Regions from separate parts of the Bacillus cereus group sp. RP43 genome, predicted to be linked through region 3. Evidence: riboswitches for the same ligand, from Rfam matches in the RefSeq annotation. Region 3 holds a riboswitch; each other region holds the start of a gene.

Region 1 (5,717 bases), 3.8 Mb from region 3:
GCTATGGTATGTATTAAAAGGAGGAGATGAAAAATGACACAAGTTAGAGAACTTATGAGTACTCATATCGTACATTGTACACCGTTAGATAATGTATATGAGGCGGCTGTAAAAATGAAGGAAGAATCGGTTGGATTGATTCCTGTTATTGAAAATAAACAAGTTGTTGGGCTTGTTACTGATCGAGACTTAGTTGTTCGTGGGATTGCTGAAAAACATCCTGGATCTAATCAAATTACAAATGTAATGACAACAAACATTGTTTCAGTTTCTCCAGATGATTCTATTGAAAAAGCTACAGAGTTAATGGCACAATATCAAATTAGACGATTACCGGTAGTTGAGAGCGGTCAACTTGTTGGGATGCTAGCACTAGGTGATTTAGCTATAAGAAAATCAGCAGATGATCAAGCAGGGTTTGCTTTAAGTGAAATCTCGGAGCATACGGAATAAATTATGTATAAAGATCAGATACATTATTCTAGTATATATGGATTAAACTAATATATTAGCGTGATGTATCTGAGACATTATATAATAAGTATAGAGTCAATATTTTTGACAGTTTTTTAAAATTTGTCATTCCTAATTTTTAATAAGAGAAAAAATGATATACTGAGAGATATAAGTATTATGATAGATTTTGAATATAACAATATTTATCATTAATGATGTAATAATGAATTAATGAATTATTATTTCCTACATAGATAAAAAGGGAAGGGGAATTATATGAGGGCTGTACAGGGCGATCCAAATTGGAATTTGGTTACAGATACATATATAGAACCAAATAATTTCGCTGAGTTATTTTCTTTGCTTGTACCTTGTCATCCAAAAGGTGAAGGGAAAGAGCGAACTATATTAGTATGGAAAGAAAAAGAATTTTATAAAGAAGAGAATTTAGCGGCATTTATCGTATATGGCATGAATAAAGTAAAGAATTTACCGCAGTTTCATAAAGATGAAATTCCAACTCTAGTACGTATTCTTCGTTTATGTCAAGAGATTGGTTGGTATGAAGAGGCAAATGCTTTTATGATAGCCCAAGGACTAGATGAATTTGTCCAAACTTCATTGGAGTATGAAACATGGGATCTGTTGACGAAAGCAGTTGCTTTAAACTATTTAATTATTAAATATCGTATTGGTGAATTAACAGCTGAGGATGTAGAAATTTGGGATCGAGTTAAATTTAATGAGAAATGTATAACAAATTGTAAACATCTATTATCTCATAAAGAAGTATTGGAATTTACATTCTTTTATATGTGTAAGCGAGCGAAGCTACTGTCAAAAGAGCAATTAAATAGTGATATGATGAGTCTAGCAATGTATTGTAATACTTTTGTGTATGATTTATATACACATGACTTATTACGAAAGTATCGTAAGTGTACAGACTTCCTATCATATTATGGACCTAGTCAGGCAGTTTTAGCTTGTCAAAGAGCTGTACTTTCTCAAATTTCCGATCGATTAGACCCTTTAAAGACAACTCATGTAGATGATTATTTATATGTGATGAAAGAAATGATGGAGCATATGACGATAGGGGTAATGGATCGGTATGGTCATTTTATTGGAAAGTTACTATCATATGTACCATTTTTCGAAATGATCCAAGTTCCACAGCATGCATATTATTGTGAAGAATTACTGTATATTTGTAAGGGAATTGAATACAAAGAAGAAATACTACGCAATTATATATTTATACAATTACATGATTGTTTACCATCATTCTTTAAACTATTTCTTAAAAATAAGCGTTATGCAACGATTCATGATATTCTTTTCTATTGGTGCGACGATGAACAAAGAATGAGCTTAGAGAAAAAATATAATCTTAGTTTTATTTATGAAAAATATGCTTGTGGATAAACCTTATTTTACATATTAAAAATTAATATAAATTAAAAAGGATCTCAAGTTTATGTGAGATCCTTTTTTGTTAGTAAAACAAGGAGAAAGTAACCAAGATAAGAAATAACATTCCATAAAGGAGAAATTGTGCAGTATAACTTCCTTGTATACCAAAAAAAGTATTCATTTTTTCATATAAATTCAATATATATTTCATTGGATTATCTTTGAAAGATTGGTACACAGTGTCTCCTCTTTTTAAGCTTCTTGTTCATGTTTTTGGTTATTAGGAACATGAACGTATCTAGCTATGAATAATAAAACACCTATAAAGAATACAGGAAGTACGGTAGATAAATAAAAACCATTACTAATTATATTTGTTATAAGAGCACTCAAAAGAAAAATTGCATTATAAATATGGGCAATTTTTTGTTTTAGCCGCATTTGTAATGCTTCCATAATGATTTCTAAAGCAACAAAAGCAATAATAATAGATAAAAATACAATGTTCGTATTATAAATGATTAAACAACAGATTAAACCTAAAAAGGCCAGGTATTCAATAAAGAGAGGTATATTGCGTGGCATATAATTTACCTAACTAAATATGGCAGTGGGTTCACTGCATTTGTTTTTTCAAAATTCCATTCCCCATTATGTAATTCAAAATGGAGATGTTGCCCGTATGAATGACCTGTGTTTCCCATATGACCTACTAATTGTCCAGTTTGTACTTGATCACCAGCTTGTACAGTGCGATCCTTCATATGAGCATAAACTGTTGTATATAATTTCCCATTTATTTGATGGGCGATGAACACGACATTGCCGTAGCTAGCCGAATAATAAGATTTCACAACTTTACCTGCAGCAGCAGCTTGAATAGAGACATTTCCTTGTGCTGCTATATCTATACCATAATGCATTTGCTCCCAGCGCATATCAAAAGTTGAGCTGATTTTCCCTTGAGTAGGGAATTTGAAAACTGCTGGAATTGATGAAGGTTGAGCTGTTTTAGCTTGTGCTGGATTTTGATTTTGATTTTGCACTACATAGTGTTTTGCTACATATCCGTATCCTGTGCCAAAACGAATTTTATACCAAGTACCTACCGTTTCTACTACTTGTACTTGTGTACCGTTTTGTAATGAGCCAAGTAGAGTGCTACTTGTACTAGCGTTGCTACGTACATTTAATTTTGGTGTTGCAACAGTATAAGAAGGAGAACCTTGTACTGTTACACCTTTTACTAGAGGTGTGGATCCATTAGATACAAATGTTTTTTGTACGTATCCAATTTTCCCGTTATGTAATATTTTGTACCAATCCCCTTGTTCACCTTGAATGGTAATGAATTGCCCATTTGGTAATATATCTAGAATAGAAGACTCTGTATTAGGTTCAGAACGAACGTTTAATGCGTTTGCATTTACGATATATTGATTCTTTGATTGAACATTTTTTTTGAATAGAATTGCATCTTTTTTCATATAGCCTGTTTTGTTGTTAACAGATACTTTATACCAATCTTGAGTTGTCTCAAGAATAGTAACCGGGCTATTAAATCGAATGTTATCAATTATTGCACTGTCTGCATGGTTATTTTGATGTAGTGCAACGTTGTCGATTTTTACATATCCAGTTTTTACTGTAGATGTTTGCTTAGCAGCCGCTGTTTGTATATCGGATTCTCCCATAGAAGGAAGTAAAGAAGCAATTGCGATAGTAGTTGCTGTTAAAGCTGTAGCTTTCATATTCATGTAATAAAGACCTCCTCTAGTTGTATAGTTGTAATTTTATTATAGTATAAAGATATAATATATTGGTCGTATTCACATAAATGTAATATGAAATCAATAAAAATAATGTTAGAAGAGAGGTTCATATATAAATATTGTATTATATATCATTTTTGGGGTCGCATTTATATTTGTTTAACATGTTAATTTTTAATTGATAATTAAGAAAATTAAAACAGTTGATGATGTCTTATGGCGATGTTATACTGACAGTGATAATTTTATAGTTTGCTAGGAGGGCTGGTGTTGCCAGCTGAGAGTAGGGCCGTAAGCCTTTGATCCTTTTTATTACCTGATCTAGATTATGCTAGCGTAGGGAAGCAATTCGGACATTAACAATCAGTCCCCGTTTCTTTGCGTATAGAAACGGGGCTTTTTTATTTGAAAATTTCATATTAACACCACTAGGGGTGCTTTTCGTGCTGAGAGAGGAATAATCCTTAACCCTTACAACACCTGATCTAGATAATACTAGCGAAGGGAAGTGGAACAACGAATAAATTATAATTTTATTTGCTGTAACCACTTCTTATATACAGAGGTGGTTTTTTTATTGAGATAAATAGATATATAGGAAGGGGAATTATAAATGAAATTTTGTGAAAAATTATTTGATACGGTGCAGCCTGTTTGGGAGAAAAGTCATAATCATCCGTTTGTAGTAGGTATGGGGGATGGTACGTTGGAAAAAGACAAATTCCAGTACTATATTATTCAAGATTATTTATATTTGTTAGATTATGCAAAGCTATATGCAATTGGGGTTGTAAAGTCAACGAATCCACAAGTTATGGCAAAATTTGCAGAGCAAATTGATGGGATTTTAAATGGTGAAATGACGATCCATAAACAGTATGCAAAAAGACTTGGCATTTCTGCACAAGAGATGGAATCTGCGAAACCATCTGCTAAAAATTTAGCCTATACAAATTACATGATGTCTGTATCTCAAAATGGCACACTTGCGGAATTAATAGCGGCACTTCTTCCATGTATGTGGAGCTATTGGGAGATTGGAAAACGTTTAAATGATATTCCTGGAGCAAGAAATCATGAGTTCTTTGGTGAATGGATTCAAGGATATAGTTCTGAAGAATACGGTAACCTTTGTATTTGGTTAATAGATTTATTAAATGAAATGGCAGTTGGAAAATCAGAGAAAGAGCTAGACCGATTAGAGGAGATTTTCTTATATTCCAGCCGATTTGAATATTTATTCTGGGATATGGCTTATCGTAAGGAGATGTGGGGTTTTGAGGAGCAAGAACATACTACAGTTTCATAATGTTTCTTTTCATTATGATGAGAAACCAATCATCAATGAATTAAATGCTTCTATACAAGATAAAGAGTTTGTAAGTATTATCGGACCGAGTGGATGCGGGAAAAGTACATTATTTCGCCTTATTACAGGATTAGAAGAGGCAAGTACTGGACAGATAGAGCTGACAGAAACAAAGAGTCATCCTGTAGGGTATATGCCTCAAAAAGATATGCTTTTGCCGTGGAGGACGATTATTGAGAATGCTGCCCTGCCGCTAGAGTGCCAAGGTGTGCAGAAGAAAGAAGCGCAAGTAAAAGCGAAAGAACTGTTACATAAATTTGGGTTACAAGGATACGAGGCGAAATATCCGAAAGATTTATCTGGTGGTATGAGACAACGTGTATCTTTTATCCGAACTTTATTAACGGGCGGGGAGATATTATTGTTAGATGAACCGTTTAGCGCATTGGACGCTTTAACGAAGGCATCTTTGCAAGAATGGTTGTTTGAACAATGGAAAGAGTGGGAAAAAACAATTTTATTTATCACTCATGATGTTGAAGAAGCATTGTTTCTTTCTAATCGAATTTTCGTTGTAGAAAATCAACCGATAGCAACTTTAACTGAGCGAATTGTGCCGCTTGATCGTAACCGAACAAGAAAAGATTTGTATAATCCTGAAGTGTTGGCGCTTAAAGAAGAGCTCCTTAGTATGTTACAAAGGCAGGTACTCGTATGATGAATCGCTTGAAGGAGTTATTACCTGCCCTCATATTAAGTGGGAT
Region 2 (5,717 bases), 1.9 Mb from region 3:
ATTTCGAACAAAGATATTTTAATTACAAATGGATTTACAGAAGGGTTAGATATTGTACTATCTTCTTTATCGAAAAAATCAGGGCGTGTTATTTGTGAGAATCCAACTCACCATGCTGCATTGAAACTTTTTCGCTTACATGGACTTGAAGTTCATGGGATAGATATGAATGATGATGGTATTGATACGACTGAAGTAGAAAAAAGTTTACGTGAAAAGGATTTTGATTTTGCGTATTTAATTCCTTCTTATCATAATCCAACTGGTATTGTTACGAGTTCGGAGAAAAGAACGGAATTGATGAGGTTATTTTCGAAATATAAGGTTCCTATTATAGAGGATGGATTTAATGAAGAATTACGTTATTCAGGTTCACATTTATCGCCATTATTAACTTTTGCTGGTGCTGGTAATAATGTGATTTATATTAGTAGCTTTTCGAAGGTACTTTTCCCTGGTTTACGTGTAGGGTGGATTATTGCCGATAAAGAACTGATTCATTATTTAGAAAGTGTTAAAAGAGCAAGAACCATTCACACATCTACGTTAGATCAAGCTGTTCTGTTTCAATATTTACATGAAGGATATTTTGAAAAATATTTAAAAAAGGCAAGATCTGTTTACAAGAAAAAATATGAGTTAGCTGTTGGGGCTTGCAATCAGTACATTCCGTTTAAAAGGATGACTGGAGATGGCGGACTTCATTTGTTTATAGAGTTGGAAGAAAAAATTCATGCTCGCACACTTTTACAAAAGTGTTATGAGAAAGGCGTAACGTTTTCTCCTGGAGATGTTTTTTATTCTGATGGAGGGGGAGCGAATACATTCCGCTTAGGTTTTTCACGTTTGAAGGAAAAAGAAATAGTTAGTGGGATTCAAATAATTGGTGAAACTTTAAAAAATGAAACTTGGAGTTGAGAAAATGAGAATTGGCGTTATTATGGGAGGAGTATCCTCTGAAAAACAAGTATCAATTATGACTGGGAATGAAATGATTGCACATTTAGATAAAAATAAGTATGAAATCGTTCCAATTATGTTAAATGAAAAAATAGATTTAATTGAAAAAGCGAAAGACATTGATTTTGCATTGCTAGCATTACACGGAAAATACGGAGAAGATGGTACGGTTCAAGGGACGCTTGAGAGTTTAGGTATTCCATATAGCGGAAGTAATATGTTATCTAGCGGTATATGTATGGATAAAAATATTTCGAAAAAGATTTTGCGTTATGAAGGAGTAGAAACACCAGATTGGATTGAACTTACAAAAATGGAGGATCTAAAGATTGATGATTTAGATAAGTTAGGATTTCCGTTAGTGGTAAAACCAAACTCTGGTGGCTCGAGTGTTGGCGTAAAGATCGTCAATGATAAAAATGAATTGATCTCAATGCTGGAAACGGTATTCGAATGGGATTCTGAAGTAGTAATTGAGAAGTATATAAAAGGTGACGAGATTACATGTTCAATTTTTGATGGTAAACAGTTACCTATCGTTTCCATTCGACATGCAGCTGAGTTTTTCGACTACAATGCAAAATACGATGATGTTAGTACAATTGAAGAAGTTATTGAACTTCCAGCTGAAATACAGGAACGTGTAAATAAAGCGTCACTGGCTTGTTATAAAGCATTAAAATGTAGTGTTTATGCAAGGGTTGATATGATGGTGAAGGACGGAATTCCATATGTAATGGAGGTTAATACATTACCAGGGATGACCCAATCAAGTTTACTGCCAAAAAGTGCAGATGCCGCGGGGATTAATTATAGTAAACTATTAGATATGATAATTGAAACTTCATTAAGAGTGAGGAAAGAAGAAGGTTTTTAAGATAATTATACAATTAAAACTTTTGATAGTTCCACGAAGTATGCTATGATAATTACAATACGACAACTAAATATTTATCCACTAGGGGGGCCTTTTGTAGGCTGAGATCAAACATATTTTTGAGACTCTTAGTACCTGATCTGGTTAATACCAGCGTAGGGAAGTGGGAAGACGATTATATTTAAAGAATACATTAATATTGTCTATTTCACTTTCTTTACGCCTGTAAAGAAAGTTTTTTTTGTTTTACTGATTTAATAACTGTGGATAAATACGTATATTTTATACATTATTGGAGGAATTTAAATGACTTTTTCACAAACATTACGTAAAGAAGTAGATTCTATTTGGGAGGCAAGTTTTCATCATCCTTTTGTAAAAAAACTTGGCGAAGGAACGTTAGATTTAGCTAGTTTCCGTTATTACGTACTTCAAGATTCATATTACTTAAGTCATTTTGCTAGAGTACAAACGTTAGGTGCTGCAAAGGCTCTTGAATTAGAAACGACGGCCCGTATGGCGCATCATGCACAAAATACGTATGAAGCTGAGTTATCATTACATGAGAATTTCGCAAAGAAATTAGGGATTACGAAAGAAGAAAAAGATAATTTTATTCCTGCGCCAACTGCATATGCATATACATCTCATATGTATCGTGCAGCTTATGAAGGGCATTTAGGAGATATTATTGCAGCTATTTTACCTTGTTATTGGTTATATTATGAAATCGGTGAACGATTAAAAGAATGTCAACCAGAAGAGCCAATTTATCAAGAATGGATTTCTGCATATGGATCTGATTGGTTCCGTACTCTAGTAGAAGAGCAAATCACACGATTAGATACTATTGCTGAAAAAGTAACAGAGGCAGACCGTAATCGTATGAGACAACATTTTATTTTTAGTAGTCAATATGAATATTCATTTTGGGAAATGGCATATACATTAGAAAAATGGCCGGTGAATGAAGAAATTAAAGGTGTTATTTAATAAAGAGTATATAAAAGGTATCGCTATATAAAGAGGTGATACCTTTTATTATATTTAGTTTCTGTAATTTTTTTGTAAATCATAGATAAAAAATATAAAAATAAATTATAATGATTTAGTGATGTACATAGTGACATAAGGAGGTATTTATATGTTAATAGGAACTTTTTATTAATTTGGTTTTAATAATGTATCATTTATATAATTAAATGTATTGTAGCTATTTCCTTTAATGTGCTTGGTTTAAATTTGATTCGTTTATGCTTAAAAAAATTGGTATCTTTTCTAGTATTATTCATGATCAATATAAATTAAGAGAGGAAGTATTAATAATATGGAAAAATTACGGTTATTAACATTTAAAAATATAATAGAACCCCTCTATAATGAGAAAGTATCGTATATTTACTTTCCTATTGAATGGCTTGAAATTGTAGAGATACATTATAGAACATTTTTATTAACGAGCAAATTAAAACTTGTAAATGAAAGATTGTATGATATGTTTTCTGATATATTATTCATTCAGCATAATCCATATACATTAAAGGAAGATACACCTTGGATTGTGGCTAAGGAACCAATGAGACAAGAACAGTTAGACTATATTTTCCAAAGTTGGTATGAGGTTATTCGTGATTGGAAACCGAATAAATTAATAGATCCACCACATTTAGAATGGCAGTATGATTTAATTAGTAATTTACCAGTATTACATGATAAAAAAACGTTTTCTAAATGGGTACCAGCTCTAATTACTCATATCTTTTGCGAACAGCCTTTACGTATGGAAAATAAAAATGAGGAAGAAATATATTTTTCACCACTGCGATCACAACATATTTCTGAAGCGATGTCTGAGCCAATTAAAGATGAAGAAACACATGATTATTTCGCTTATGTATATCGGTTTGAATACATAACTCGTGGAGGTGAGAATATTCCGCTATTAAAAGTATCCGTAGGGATTAGGCGGTTTTATCAACAATATAATCATAAAGATATTCCTATACTTTTAGGGCGAAAGCGGAGCCAAATACTGATTTCAACTCCTGAATTTGAATTAAATAAGAAACAGCAAAGGTTTATAAAGTTAAAAGTGCAACAAGCTGAAAAAGGAATAAAATGGATTAAACGTTTTAGAAATTTAAAAGATGATTATAGGATAGGAGGAGAAGTTAAATTAGAGCACATTCTCCAATGTCCGAAAGAGTATATTAGAGGAACTAATGTAAGAGTACTTCTTCCATATAACGAAAATATATATAAAGTTCAAGGAACAAAAATAAAATTTGGTATAAAACTAAGAGAAAAAGAGGAACTTTTTAATGAATTCCAACGAATATTCCCATACTTCACATTACTTCCAGAGTGTGAAAAAGTATTAACTAATAATGAGAATGAGTTATTACCTTTATTTGCCCCAAAGGGATTAGACACAATTACGTTAGAAGTATGGTCAGATGATATAGTAATAGAGATAGAACAAGCGTTATTAGATAGCAAAATAGTTTTAGCTCAAAATGAAGATTCCTACTATGTATTAAATGCAGACAATCCAGTACTTTTAAAAATAGTAAGATATAACATTGAAAAAGTGTTACAAAATCCATATAGAATGCAATATAGCCATAAAAACAAAAAGAAACTAGTAGACGATGTCGTAAAAGCTGTACATGCTACGGCAGGTGAGCAAAATGAAATGAAATTAGCATTAATTGCAATGAAAAATTGTGATGGTCGCGAAAAAATTAATCCAAAGCAAATCATTCGGGAAGGATTCGCTCGAACGCAACGTATTTCAGCATTCATTAATTTATTTATTGGACAAAGTATATCTAAAAAAGAAATTATTAATGCCATTCTTAGTTTATTAGAACAAAAGGGGTTTTTAAAGCGTAGTTGGAATAAGATAAAATTACCGGGTATAATTGTAAATTTATCAATTGAGAAAATGTCTAAATATGATTTCTTACCTATTTTTTCAAAAATAAATGGGAGAGAAATATTATATAAATTATGTGGTCAAGAAGAATGGGGCACAATTGATCATACTTTGTTAAATATAGGTAATCATAAAGTGTTTTTACCACAACCATCAAAAAGGAATGATATAGGAGTCCGTTTTAAACAATTTATGTTAGAAACATTAGTTGAAATTTCACAAGATGCACATAAACAAAATAAAAAAGTTTATTTTATTGTAGATGCAAATATGAGGAAATATTGGATAGAAGAATTGCAAAATGAAAGTGTTAATATTGGGGTTTCACCTGAAATAATCTCAAATTTTAAAGAGGATATAAATATAATTAGAATTAATACTAACTCAGATGTACCGAACTATATTGTTAGAGACCAAGAATATGTTATGGATGAAACGAGATTATTTGTAGATCAAATGGGAATTTACTATAGCACGGCTGCATACGAATTAAATAGTAATGAGATAGTACAGCGGTACATACTCGAAGTTATCCCGTTTGGTGTAAAATTTGAAGAAAGAGAAGAAATCGCCAAAATGATACATTACATGTGCTGTAAATCAACCTTACTCCCGGAACAAAATATTCATAATACGCATGTAATGCATATGGTTAAATTAATTAAAAATTATACTACCGATATTGATTCAAGGGAGTTTAAAGAATTCAATGACGAATTAGATGAAGATGTAATAATTTTAGAAAAAAAAGATGCATTAATATTAATATAAATAATAGTATACAAATCCTGCTAGTAATAATGAGCAGGATTTGTCATTTTTCATTGTAAATATAGATATGATTTGTCATGTATATTTTCGGTTTCATATTTACTTTATTTACTTTCGGGATTAAGATGTTTTTTAGAAATACAAAAACTGAATTACATGGAAAATTAATTT
Region 3 (5,717 bases):
CGATATTTTTTAAGCAATATTATGCGAATCGAAAAGTGGAAGACATTAAAGTGAATTTAAATTCTTTTGAAAAGAACTATTTAAATTATGCAGGAAGTGCAGATGGAATTCAGAAACTGGAGCAAGACTTTTTAAGAGAAAATAATACGTGGATTACAACATTAGATCAGAATGGGAATTTAAAACATACGGATGATTTTTATGTGGAGATTACTTTAGAGCGTTTGGAAGAGAAACAATTTGGACAAAAAACAATCACTATTCCTCTGTATAACCTCATGAATATAGATGAGATTGAAAGTAGGATACTACCTAGTTTGGTAGGAAAAAAGGTTTATTTTAGTGGTTTGCTAAGAAATGACAGTTTCATCACATCATATTTACAGTCAGCAGAGGGGAGTTTGAGCTGGGCTAATAAACCACTAAGTAAGAAGTTAGCTGAAAGGGAACTTAAGGAAAGTGAGGAAAAGCCAAGAGTAGCACAAGATTTAATCGGTGAGGAAAGAAAAAAAGTTGCTGGGAATTTGAGTGATTTGGAGAAGAAGAGGGTTGCTCAAAATTCCGATTTCAATATAAATGGAACAATTACGAAAGTGCAGCCTTCTGATGGAACAGTTCCCGTAAATCCAATTTATAAAAACAATTTGTTTTTGGATAATATAAAAGAATTTCAAGCTAATTTATTATTAAAAGAAAGCAATCAAATAAAATATGCAACACAAACAATGGACTTCGAAAAGAATGATATAAAATATAAATTATTAATCAAACCGATAAAAGAAAAAGACGGATCAATCACATATATATATGCGATGGCTTCTTTACAGCCTGTAGATGAGGCTGTACAAATGGTGCAAGATTATTACATCTATATTGTTGCATTTGTAGTCGTTCTAATTTTTCTAGCTTCGTTTTATTACTCAAAACAAATTGCAAAACCGTTACTAAGAATAAACGATACAACGAAAAAAATAGCGCATTTAGATTTTACAGAAAAAATTCCGATAACTTCAAAAGATGAAATCGGTGATTTATCGGAAAATATTAATACACTATCTAATAAACTACATTCACATATTGGACAGTTAGAAGAAGATATTGAAAAAGAAAGAAAGTTAGAAAACACAAGGAAAGAATTTATTGCAGGTGTATCGCATGAACTAAAAACGCCACTGAGTATTATGAAAAGCTGTATTTCCATTTTAAAAGATGGGGTAGCTGAACATAAGAAAGACTACTATTTTCAGGCGATGGAAAAAGAAGTAGACAAGATGGATATACTAATTTTGGATATGCTTGAATTAGCTAAATTTGAGTCTGGCACATATAACATGAAGATGGATTCTTTCTATATCGATGGAGTGATTGAAGAAATATGTGAACAGCTTTCATCGGAGATAGAGAAAAAAGAACTGAGTGTGCACAAGCATATATGTCCAGCTGAAGTGGTTGGGAATCAAAATAGAATTGAACAAGTTATAGTGAACTTCCTTACGAATGCAATACGTTATACACAAAATAAAGAGAATATCATTATTTCCACAATAGATGAAAAGGATCGTATCAAAGTGTGTATTGAAAATAAAGGCGCCCACATTGAAGAAGAGCAATTAGATAAAATTTGGGATCGTTTTTATCGCGTGGATGCAGCTCGTCAGCGTTCACAAGGTGGAACGGGGCTTGGGCTTGCTATTTCAAAGAATATTTTAGAATTGCACAATGCTGAATATGGGGTAAAGAATACAAAAGATGGTGTGTTATTTTACTTCTACTTACCGAAAAAAGCGTAGACAATACATGTTACGCTTTTTTAATTTAATTTCATATTATCTTTACCTAATCTTTATTTTTAAACAGTATACTTTGAATAGAAAATGAGGTTATGTAAGGAGTAGATTAGCCGTGAATAGCAATTTACTAGGTGTGATGGTATTTATTTTCTTTTGTGCATTTATTGTATTTATTATTGATATTACGATATGAAAAAAGAGCGCTCATTAGGCGCTCTTCTTTTCTCTATTCATTTGATAAGCACCGCTGCTTTTGAATAAGCGTGGTGAAGTTTTAAATAAAAGAATTAGTAATACAGTACATAGCATGAAAGAACTGATCATAGTACTGCCGTTTACAATTAATGAATATAAGACAGCTGATTGACCTTTTGGTGCATATTGGCCAAAGAAAATAATACCAGCAATAAAGTGACAGAAATAGCGTGCAAAACTACCGACAAATGTGGCAATGATCATGTAAACGAGTGCTTTTTTTCCTTTGTTTTGTTTGGGCTTATCTTTGCGACTGCCAAAACTTGGATGATCTGCATTACTATTGTCTGCGGCAAGTGCTTTTTGAATTGGACGATAGAATAAACCAGCAAATCCGATAAAAGCAAATGCAATGAAGTACTCAATGAATGCTTGAACAGGTGTTAAAATGTAAGCATCACCTACGACGATTTGTAAAAGTCCCCAAATTAAGCCACCTAGGAAAGCCGTTTTGAATCCCCAGCGGTATGCGATAATAAAAATAGGAATCATAGCGAATGAGATGGAACCGCCTGTTGGAAGTTTGATTGATAATGGTAAAATATCGATGACCAAGGCGAAGGCTGCAAGAATAGCAGATTCGATCATCGCTTGTAAATTAGTGTTACGCATGTTGTCTCCCCCTAAATCCAAGTTGCACAAAAAAAGAATAGATATCATAGGAGGATACGAAATACGTAAATAAAAAGAGGTATGTATTTCGGACGTTTGCACAATCCCTGCGTTAGCATTAACTAACAGGTTCGAAGGGTCGGAACGAAGTGTTCCCTCTCAGCAGCATGGCTCCCCCAGTGATAACGAGATTCTTTATTTGCTATTGTTTATTGTAAGCGAAATGGATGAGAATGGCAAACGAATCTAGTATGACAGTGATTGAAATATAATTGTATTGAAATGTTAATAAATATGAAGCAAAAGGGTATAGTACAAGAGAAATAGAGTGTGCTATAATTTGTCTGAAAATAATTATCATTCTCTTCTGAGGGGGAAGGTTATGAGCTTAGTAGATATTAAAATCGGTGAGAAAGTGTTAGTAAAAAGCGTTCAGTCTTTAGACCAATTATTAAAGAGAAGACTGGCAGCTTTCGGTCTTTCTGAAGGAAGCGAACTTCGCATGAAGCAGAAAGCGATGTTCAAAGGTCCTTGTACATTGGAGTGTCGTGGACAGTTAATTAGTATTCGTCATTGTGACGCGAAAATGATAAAGGTGGAATTAGCGTGAATAAGGTAGCTTTGCTAGGGAATCCGAATACAGGGAAAACATCATTATTTAATGCACTGACAGGTTCTTATGAATATGTAGGAAACTGGAGTGGTGTAACAGTAGAAAAAAAGGTTGGTAAATTAAAAGATAAGCAGGGAACATTAATCGATTTACCAGGCGTCTATGATTTAAATCCAGTTTCACGTGATGAAGGGGTTGTAACAAACTTTCTACTAACAGAAGAATTTCAGCATATGTTAAACATTGTGGATTCTTCGCAATTTGAGCGGAATATGCATTTAACGTTGCAATTGCTTGAATTTGGTAAGCCAGTTTCAATTGGTTTAAATATGGTTGATGTGGCGAAGCAAAGAGGAATTGTTATTGATGTAAAACGATTATCAAAACTATTAAGTGTGACAGTCGTTCCTGTCATCGCAAGAACTGGAAAAGGCTGTGAAGAATTACTTACGACTCTTAAAGAAAATGACAAAAAAGAGAATAGGCCATTCATTATTTCATATGGTGTACAAATGGATGAAGGGATTGGAGAGATAATCGCCCTTTTAGAGACGGCGAATTATGAGCATCCAAGATGGTTAGCCCTTCAATTTCTAAGTAATAACGAAGTAGTAGAAAAAGAAATGAAAGCATTACCAATTTATAAGGAACTTGTAGCCATTCGATCTCGTTTAGAAGAAAAACTTAATTGTACGTTGGAAGAGCATATTTACAAAACTCGTGAAGCGTATATTGAAAAGTTAAAAACAAATGTTATGAAGCATGAGAAAGAAGGGAAAATTCCTTTTTCGGAAAAAATCGATCAGTTAATTACACATAAAATTTTAGGACTTCCAATCTTTTTAGCAGTTATGTTTTTTATTTTTCAGGTTACGTTTACGTGGATTGGTACACCGTTATCTGATCTGTTAGATGAGTTTTTGGGTGGGCAGCTTACGGATTGGGTAACAGCTGGACTCACAAGTGTTGGTGCTTCAGATTTTATTCAAGCACTCGTTACAGAAGGTATTATTGCAGGTGTTGGTGCTGTATTAGTATTCGTTCCACAAATCTTTGCACTATTCTTTTTCATTTCATTATTAGAAGACTCGGGATATATGGCGCGAATTGCGGTTGTTATGGATAGAATTATGGAGTTCTTCGGATTAAACGGAAAAGCATTTATCCCAATGATTATCGGGTTTGGATGTAATGTACCAGGTATTATGGCGGCGAGAACGATTGAACAGGAGAAAGAACGTTTACTTACAGTTTTAGTAACTCCATTTATGTCTTGTTCAGCACGTTTACCTGTATATGCATTATTTGCGGGAGTATTCTTCCCTAATAGTCAGGCGACTGTTGTGTTCTCCTTATATGTTGCGGGAATTGTCCTTGCGTTATTAGTTACAAAAATTATGTCTCTTACAATTTTAAAAGCGGAAAAATCTATTTTCGTAATTGAATTACCTCCTTACCGTGTGCCACAAGCGAAAACGTTATGGCTAAGTACATGGGAGAAAGGTAAAGGATTTGTTCGTAAAGCGGGTACATTTATTTTCGGTGGTTCCGTTGTCATTTGGTTATTAAATTATGCAGGTCCATCAGGATTTGGTGTTGATATGGGAGACAGTTTCTTAGCAATGATTGGTGGATTTATTGCACCACTATTTGCACCGCTCGGCTTTGGAACTTGGCAAGCTGGGGCATCCCTTTTAACAGGATTTTTGGCAAAAGAAGTTGTCGTTTCAACAATGGCGATTATTTATGCGGTTAAAGAAGATGTGCTAGGAAATGTAATGGGGGCACATTATACTGCTTTATCAGCGTACGCATTTATGTTCTTTGTTTTATTATATGTTCCGTGCTTAGCGACAGTAGCTGTTATTAAACGTGAAACAGGATCGATGAAATGGACAGTTTTCTCTGTCGTTTATCCGCTCGTTGTTGCTTATGTATTAACGCTCATTATATACCAAGTTGGATCCTTACTCGGATTCTAGAAGGAGATGTATCGCGGTGATGGTCAATATTATAATTGGAGCTATCATTTTTGGTTATGCAGCATATACGTTAGTTAATTTTGTAAAGAGAAGTAAAAAAGGAAAATGCGCAGCATGCTCTTTAAATAAGTCATGTCAGTCGCAAACTTGTAGTCCGGATATGGAGCAAATTGCTCATAAATAGAAAAAAGCTTTGCGAATTTCGCAAAGCTTTTTTTATTATTTAATTTTAACTAATTGAGCTTCTTCTGCTGCTTTTCTATGATCAGCCATTTCTTTTTTAGGATCTTTATTCATTTTTAATACACCGACAGATTTTTCTTCTCCTGTTACTTTTCCGTATGCAGCATCATCGACGATTGCAAACATATCTGTATAAGAACGACCATCACCAATAATTGAATTACCTTCATATTTCAATTTTGTACCATTAATTTCGGCGTTTTCTACTTTTTCTTTCGCAAA
Region 4 (5,717 bases), 4.1 Mb from region 3:
ATTTTATTTTTTTGAATAAATGTTTCTAGCTGAGAGATTTCTTTTTGCTGTTTCACATACGCCAATTGTACTTGCTTCTTTTGCAATTGATAACTTTGCACAAACTTTTCATAATCTCCTACATACCGCTTAACTTTCCGTTCTTCTAAATGATAAATAACATTCGCAACATTGTTCAAAAATATTTCGTCATGTGAAATGATAATATAAGCTTTTTCATACAGCTTCAAATATAATTGCAACCATTCTATATGAGTTGTATCTAAATAGTTTGTTGGCTCATCTAGCAATAAAACATCAGCTTTTTCTAAAAGGAGCTTCCCAAGTAATAACTTTGTTCGCTGTCCTCCACTTAAATTTGAAACATCCTTTTTCAACCCTATTTCAAATAAACCTAAACCGATTGCTACTTCTTCAATTTCTGTATGAATTTGATAGAAATTAGAGCTTTCCAATATAGTTTGTAATTCTCCATACTTTACTAACAGTTTTTCTACCTCTCCTGCTCCATTCATTTCTTCAGCAATTTTTAACATTTCACATTCAATCGCATACAAATTAGAAAATGCACTTTGTAAGTACCCTTCAATTGTTATCCTCTCTTGCAAATCCATATGCTGCTGTAAAAAGCCTACCTTCATATGTGGAAACCATTCAATCTTCCCGTCATCATGTATAAGTTCTCCTGTTAAAATCCTTAACAATGTTGATTTTCCAACTCCATTTTTTCCTACTAGCCCAACATGCTCACCCTTTAATAGTCGAAAGCACGCATTATATAAAATGGGTTTTTCACCATATGAATGACTTAAATTTTCTACTGTTAATATACTCATCTTTTTCTCTCCTTTACTTATGGTTCATAAGCTAAATAGAGAGAGCAACAGTATAAAGCCTTATTTAATTGTGCATATAAAAAATGGGTAAGGTGAATACACCTTACCCATTACATATTATCGTAAAAAAGGATTAAGGTTCTTTACCTGCTGTCTTCAATTTAGCTTAATCGTTAAAAATGGGCAGACTTCTCCCGTATCAAGCTAAAACCATTTGAAGAACAGTTGATAAAGTCATTTTATCCTTTCACTCCTTTAATATTTGTTATATTAAGAGTATAAACTACTCTGTTATATTCTATTCTCTATTTTTTCTTTTGTTCCTTCTCATTCTTTTCATGTTCTATAAAAAAAGCTCTTACCAGCAATTATATTAAAGTCTGGTAAGAGCTTTTTCTATTTTTTCATATAAGGAGCTAATACTCTTAAAATTTCTTCCTTATCTTCCTTTAACTCAAGTGATGTTAACATATCCATCGTTCGTGGCCTAGGTAATTTCACTTGTACCTCGCCAACTATTGATGCTGGTCTTTGAGATAAAATAAATACGCGATCAGAAAGTAAAATTGCCTCATCTAAGTCATGCGTAACCATAACGATTGTTTGCTTTTCTTGATGCCAAGAATTTAAAAGCCAACTGTGTACTTCCATTTTTGTAAATGCATCTAATTTTCCAAAAGGCTCATCCAGTAGCATAATTGGCTTTTCACATAAATATGTGCGAAGGAAACTAATTCTTTGACGCATTCCACCTGATAACTCATCTGGATAATGATCTGCATATTCATCTAGCTCAAACTGCTTTAATGCTTCCATTCCTTCTGTCAGCCTTTGTTTTTTAGGCTTCCCTTCGATTTCCAATGGAAGAACGATATTTTGCAAAGCCGATCGCCACGGTAATAATAAATCTTGTTGCGGCATATAACTTACAACATCTTGTTTTTTCACATGTTCCTCGTTATAAAATACCTCTCCACTCGTTGGCTCTTCAACACTCGCGATCATATTTAACAAAGTGCTTTTTCCACAACCACTTGGACCTACAAAAGAGACGAATTCTCCCTCCTGTATAGAAGCACTAATATTTTTTAATACATTCTTTCCATCAAAAGCTTTTACAACCTCTTTTATTAGTAATCCACTCATTTTTCACTTGGAAGGAATTCATTTGTAAAGGCATCTTTCACATCAATTTTCTTCTTAATAACTTTGTTGTCATATAAGAAATTCATGTAATTTGTCCAAACTTCTTCCTTCTGTACTCCCCACGCTTTTGCATCATCTTGATACTTTGTACTTAACCACTTTTGGCTTTCTTGTACTAATTCTTTATTCACATCTGGAACAGCTTTAATTAAAATATCCGCAGCTTCTTTCGGTTCTTTAATTGCAAAATCATAACCTTCTGTCGTTGCAGTCATAAACTTTTTCACGAAATCTTTATCTTGCTTCGTATGTTTTTCACTTGTAATAATGACAGGGCTATAGAAATCGAGTGCTGGATCTAAATCTTTCACCATAATCGTATTTAACTCTTTTCCTTGACGCTTCGCTTCAATTCCATCCCATCCGTAATAAATCCATTCGAAATCTGCATCACGGCCAATTGATTTGAAGAAGTCTGTTTGTCCAAGAATAATTTTTTCGACTTTATTAAAATCAGCTTGATGTTTCTCCATAATCGTTTTTAACGTCGCCTCTTCCGCTGGTCCTCCCCAGCCACCATAACGTTTACCTTCAAAATCTTTTGGTGACATCATATTATCTTTTTTTAGTGATGCAAAAGCAGAGGTATTATGCTGAATAATTGCACCAACAGAAACAACTGGGATTCCTTCAACACGAGCTAATGTTACATTTTCTTGTGCGCTTATCGCAAAGTCCGCTTTTCCAGAAGCAATCATCTGCTCTGCCGTTACATTATCACCAGGCTGGATAATTTCTACATCAAGCCCTTGCTTTTTGTAATAATCTTTCGTTTGCGCTACATATAAGCCAGTATGATTCGTATTTGGAAACCAATCTAAAACGACTTTTACTTTTTTATCTTTACTTGAACTTTCTTCTTTCTTCGCCGGATTACACCCAGCCACAGTTACTGCTAATAATGCAGCTAACATAATTTTTAAACCTTTTTTCATTTTCTGCCGCCCTTTCTGTATATCCATGGTGCTGTTATTCTTGCCATAAATTCAACAATAAAGTACAGACATAATGTCACCATGACGATAATCGCTGCAACACCAAATACTCGAGCCGTTAAAAAGGATTTTGTTGCTCTTGTAAGCATAACTCCTAATCCTTCACTGGCACCAAGCCATTCCCCAATAATCGCTCCCATCACACTATATGTAACAGCAATTTTTAAACCTGAGAAAAAGTACGGGAGCACTGCTGGAAATTTTACTTTCTGATAAATTTGCCACTTTGTCGCCTTCATCGTTTGTAACAACTTCAGCAAATTTTTATCTACCGTTTGGAAACCTTCTAAAATGCTAAGCGCAATTGGGAAGAAACAAACAAGAATAACAACCATTACTTTTGGCAACATCCCGTATCCAAACCAAATAATAAATAATGGTGCGAGCACAACGATTGGAATTGTTTGCGAAATAACGAGCAACGGATTCATTAAAATCCGAAATAAAGGGATGACATCCATAATGATAGCAATACTAGTCCCAAGTAAAATTGCAAAAAACAACCCAATTATTACTTCCTGTAACGTTTGCACTGTATTCGGTAATAGTAAATCTTTCATTCCAATTAGCTCTTGCACAATTGCAGACGGCTTCGGTAAAATCCACGGCTCAATTTTAAATAATGAAACAGATCCTTCCCATATAGCAATGAGAAGGATAAGCCAAATTGTTGTAATTATTTTAGATCGCTTCTGGTTTTGCATATTCATCACGGTACTTCCAAACTTTTTCGTCAATCGTTACGCCCGTACTTGGACGATAGTGAATTTTAATAGAAGTGATTACTTCTTCTGCTCCAGCATCGACGCAAGCTTGTTGCGCGCGTTTAATGACGTCAAGAAGTACATCTAATTCTCCTTCCAACGTTGTTTCCATTGCCCCTACTTCATAACGAACTCCCGATTGTTGTACAACTTCAATTGCTTTATCAACAACGGAATACACATCTTTGTTCTTCGCTTGTGGTACTACTGAAAATGAAATTGTAACTTGTTGTGACATAATAAAATCCCCCTTACAAAATATGTTTTCAAAAAAAGAAAAGGCTTTCCTACCATGTAGGAAAGCCTTGTATACAAGTTATTCTATAATAACTTATGCTACATCACTTTAAAGTAACTCCCTACGCTGGCATTATCCAGATCAGGTTGAGGGTCGATGTACACTTACATCCTCTCAGCCAATTGGCTCCCCGGTTCTTAATTCGTTTTCATTGTAGCATGATTTATTTTATTGAACAAACAAAAGCACGTATAATCATTTCATTTAACTTTTGAATTCCCCAATTAACTCTTGTAGCTCCTGTGAAAGCCAGCTTAAAGAACTGGCTAATTCAGCAATATCTTGTACAGACATTTCCTGTTCTTTCATACTTTCTTCAACATTACTACTACTATTCGCATACGTACTTGCGATAAGCGATAGTTCATTTACAACACGAACAATATTTTGGCTATTTTGCAATATATCACTTGAATTGCTAGAAACAACTCTAACTTGATTTGTAACAGATTGTGCTGATTTTGAAATTTCCCCAAAGAAAGCACCACTACTTTCAACAAGTTTCATTCCAGATTCTACTTCTTTTAAAGTATTTTGCATTGAAACAACAGCTTCTTCCGTTTCAACTTGTGTTTCCCCTATTAATTTCGCTATATCTTTTGCTGATACTTCCGTCTGCTCTGCTAATTTACGCACTTCATCAGCAACAACGACAAATCCATTTCCGGTTTCCTCAGCACGTGAAGCTTCAATAAAAGCATTTAAAGCTAGCGAATTGGTTTGATTTGAAATACCGGTAATTACTGTTACAATATCACTAATTTCTTTTGATTTTGTTTCCAAAGAATAAATAGTAGAAGATAAATCTTGTACTGCATTTTGTATTATGTTCATTTGATTAATCGTCTGTTCAATAACACCATTTCCTTTTACCGAATGATGCTCCATACCTTCAGACTCTTTCGCCATTTGTTTTGCAGCATTATTTATCTCTTCCATCTTATCTTCCATTTCATATACAATACCTAAATACTTTGGTCCTGAAGTTTCTTGTGACTGAGCGCCAGCTCTTAACTCAACCATAGAACTTACGATTCCTTGGACTGCCATGCTATTCTCTTTCGTACTCACTGACAATTCTTGTGAAGATGAGGAAACCTGTTCTGCTGTCTGCTTCACTTTATCTATAATTCCTTTAAACTTCTCGATGGTACTATTAAAATACGCATTAATAATACCTATATCATCTGGTCTTTCCTCTAATTTAATACTTAAATCACCTTCACCGACTTTGCGCAATCCTTCACGTAAATCTCGCAATGGAGCAAGTGCGTTACGTACAATTAAGAATTGAATAAAAGTTGCAATTAAAACAGAAATACAAATAAACATTAAACCTTGTATAATGAACTTTTCCTTTGTACTAGGAACAATAGAGGCATCTACATCAGCTGCAACAAGTGCCACAATATTATCTTCTCCATCTTTAATTGGCTCTAATATCGTTACCCATGTTCCTAATGCGTCTTCATATACTTCTGTCATATTTGCTTTTTTCGTGCTCATTACTTTATCATACGCTTCCATCCAAAGATCTGGTTGTTTATAATAGTCTCCCGGTCTTACTTCAACAACATTTGCTAAACCTGTAGACAAATCGACGATTTGTAGCTCACCT

What was found. A riboswitch is a leader RNA that binds a small molecule or an ion and turns the genes downstream of it on or off. The one in region 3 is predicted to bind thiamine pyrophosphate.
Region 1: linked by a shared signal. The riboswitch ahead of tenA (thiaminase II) and the one ahead of thiT (energy-coupled thiamine transporter ThiT) in region 3 are both predicted to bind thiamine pyrophosphate.
Region 2: linked by a shared signal. The riboswitch ahead of tenA (thiaminase II) and the one ahead of thiT (energy-coupled thiamine transporter ThiT) in region 3 are both predicted to bind thiamine pyrophosphate.
Region 4: linked by a shared signal. The riboswitch ahead of QCI75_RS24645 (MTH1187 family thiamine-binding protein) and the one ahead of thiT (energy-coupled thiamine transporter ThiT) in region 3 are both predicted to bind thiamine pyrophosphate.

Annotation. Positions count from the first base shown of each region.
Region 1 is NZ_JARVHQ010000001.1:4,430,060-4,435,776, reverse strand. Features, by position in the region: gene QCI75_RS23100 (CBS domain-containing protein) at 34-453, shown strand; gene QCI75_RS23095 (DUF3965 domain-containing protein) at 733-1,884, shown strand; gene QCI75_RS23090 (hypothetical protein) at 2,125-2,457, opposite strand; gene QCI75_RS23085 (SH3 domain-containing protein) at 2,463-3,629, opposite strand; TPP riboswitch at 3,892-4,004, shown strand; TPP riboswitch at 4,065-4,168, shown strand; gene tenA (thiaminase II) at 4,258-4,953, shown strand; gene QCI75_RS23075 (ABC transporter ATP-binding protein) at 4,922-5,671, shown strand; gene QCI75_RS23070 (ABC transporter permease) at 5,671-5,717, shown strand, end outside.
Region 2 is NZ_JARVHQ010000001.1:2,565,973-2,571,689, forward strand. Features, by position in the region: gene pdxR (MocR-like pyridoxine biosynthesis transcription factor PdxR) at 1-918, shown strand, start outside; gene ddlB (D-alanine--D-alanine ligase) at 923-1,837, shown strand; TPP riboswitch at 1,911-2,016, shown strand; gene tenA (thiaminase II) at 2,144-2,830, shown strand; gene QCI75_RS13625 (pPIWI_RE module domain-containing protein) at 3,165-5,546, shown strand.
Region 3 is NZ_JARVHQ010000001.1:625,101-630,817, forward strand. Features, by position in the region: gene QCI75_RS03220 (sensor histidine kinase) at 1-1,790, shown strand, start outside; gene thiT (energy-coupled thiamine transporter ThiT) at 1,998-2,657, opposite strand; TPP riboswitch at 2,744-2,845, opposite strand; gene QCI75_RS03230 (FeoA family protein) at 3,040-3,267, shown strand; gene feoB (ferrous iron transport protein B) at 3,264-5,252, shown strand; gene QCI75_RS03240 (FeoB-associated Cys-rich membrane protein) at 5,269-5,436, shown strand; gene QCI75_RS03245 (lipoprotein BA_5634 family protein) at 5,472-5,717, opposite strand, start outside.
Region 4 is NZ_JARVHQ010000001.1:4,736,917-4,742,633, forward strand. Features, by position in the region: gene QCI75_RS24625 (ABC-F family ATP-binding cassette domain-containing protein) at 1-836, opposite strand, end outside; gene QCI75_RS24630 (ABC transporter ATP-binding protein) at 1,233-1,982, opposite strand; gene QCI75_RS24635 (ABC transporter substrate-binding protein) at 1,979-2,977, opposite strand; gene QCI75_RS24640 (ABC transporter permease) at 2,974-3,747, opposite strand; gene QCI75_RS24645 (MTH1187 family thiamine-binding protein) at 3,719-4,039, opposite strand; TPP riboswitch at 4,141-4,242, opposite strand; gene QCI75_RS24650 (methyl-accepting chemotaxis protein) at 4,304-5,717, opposite strand, start outside.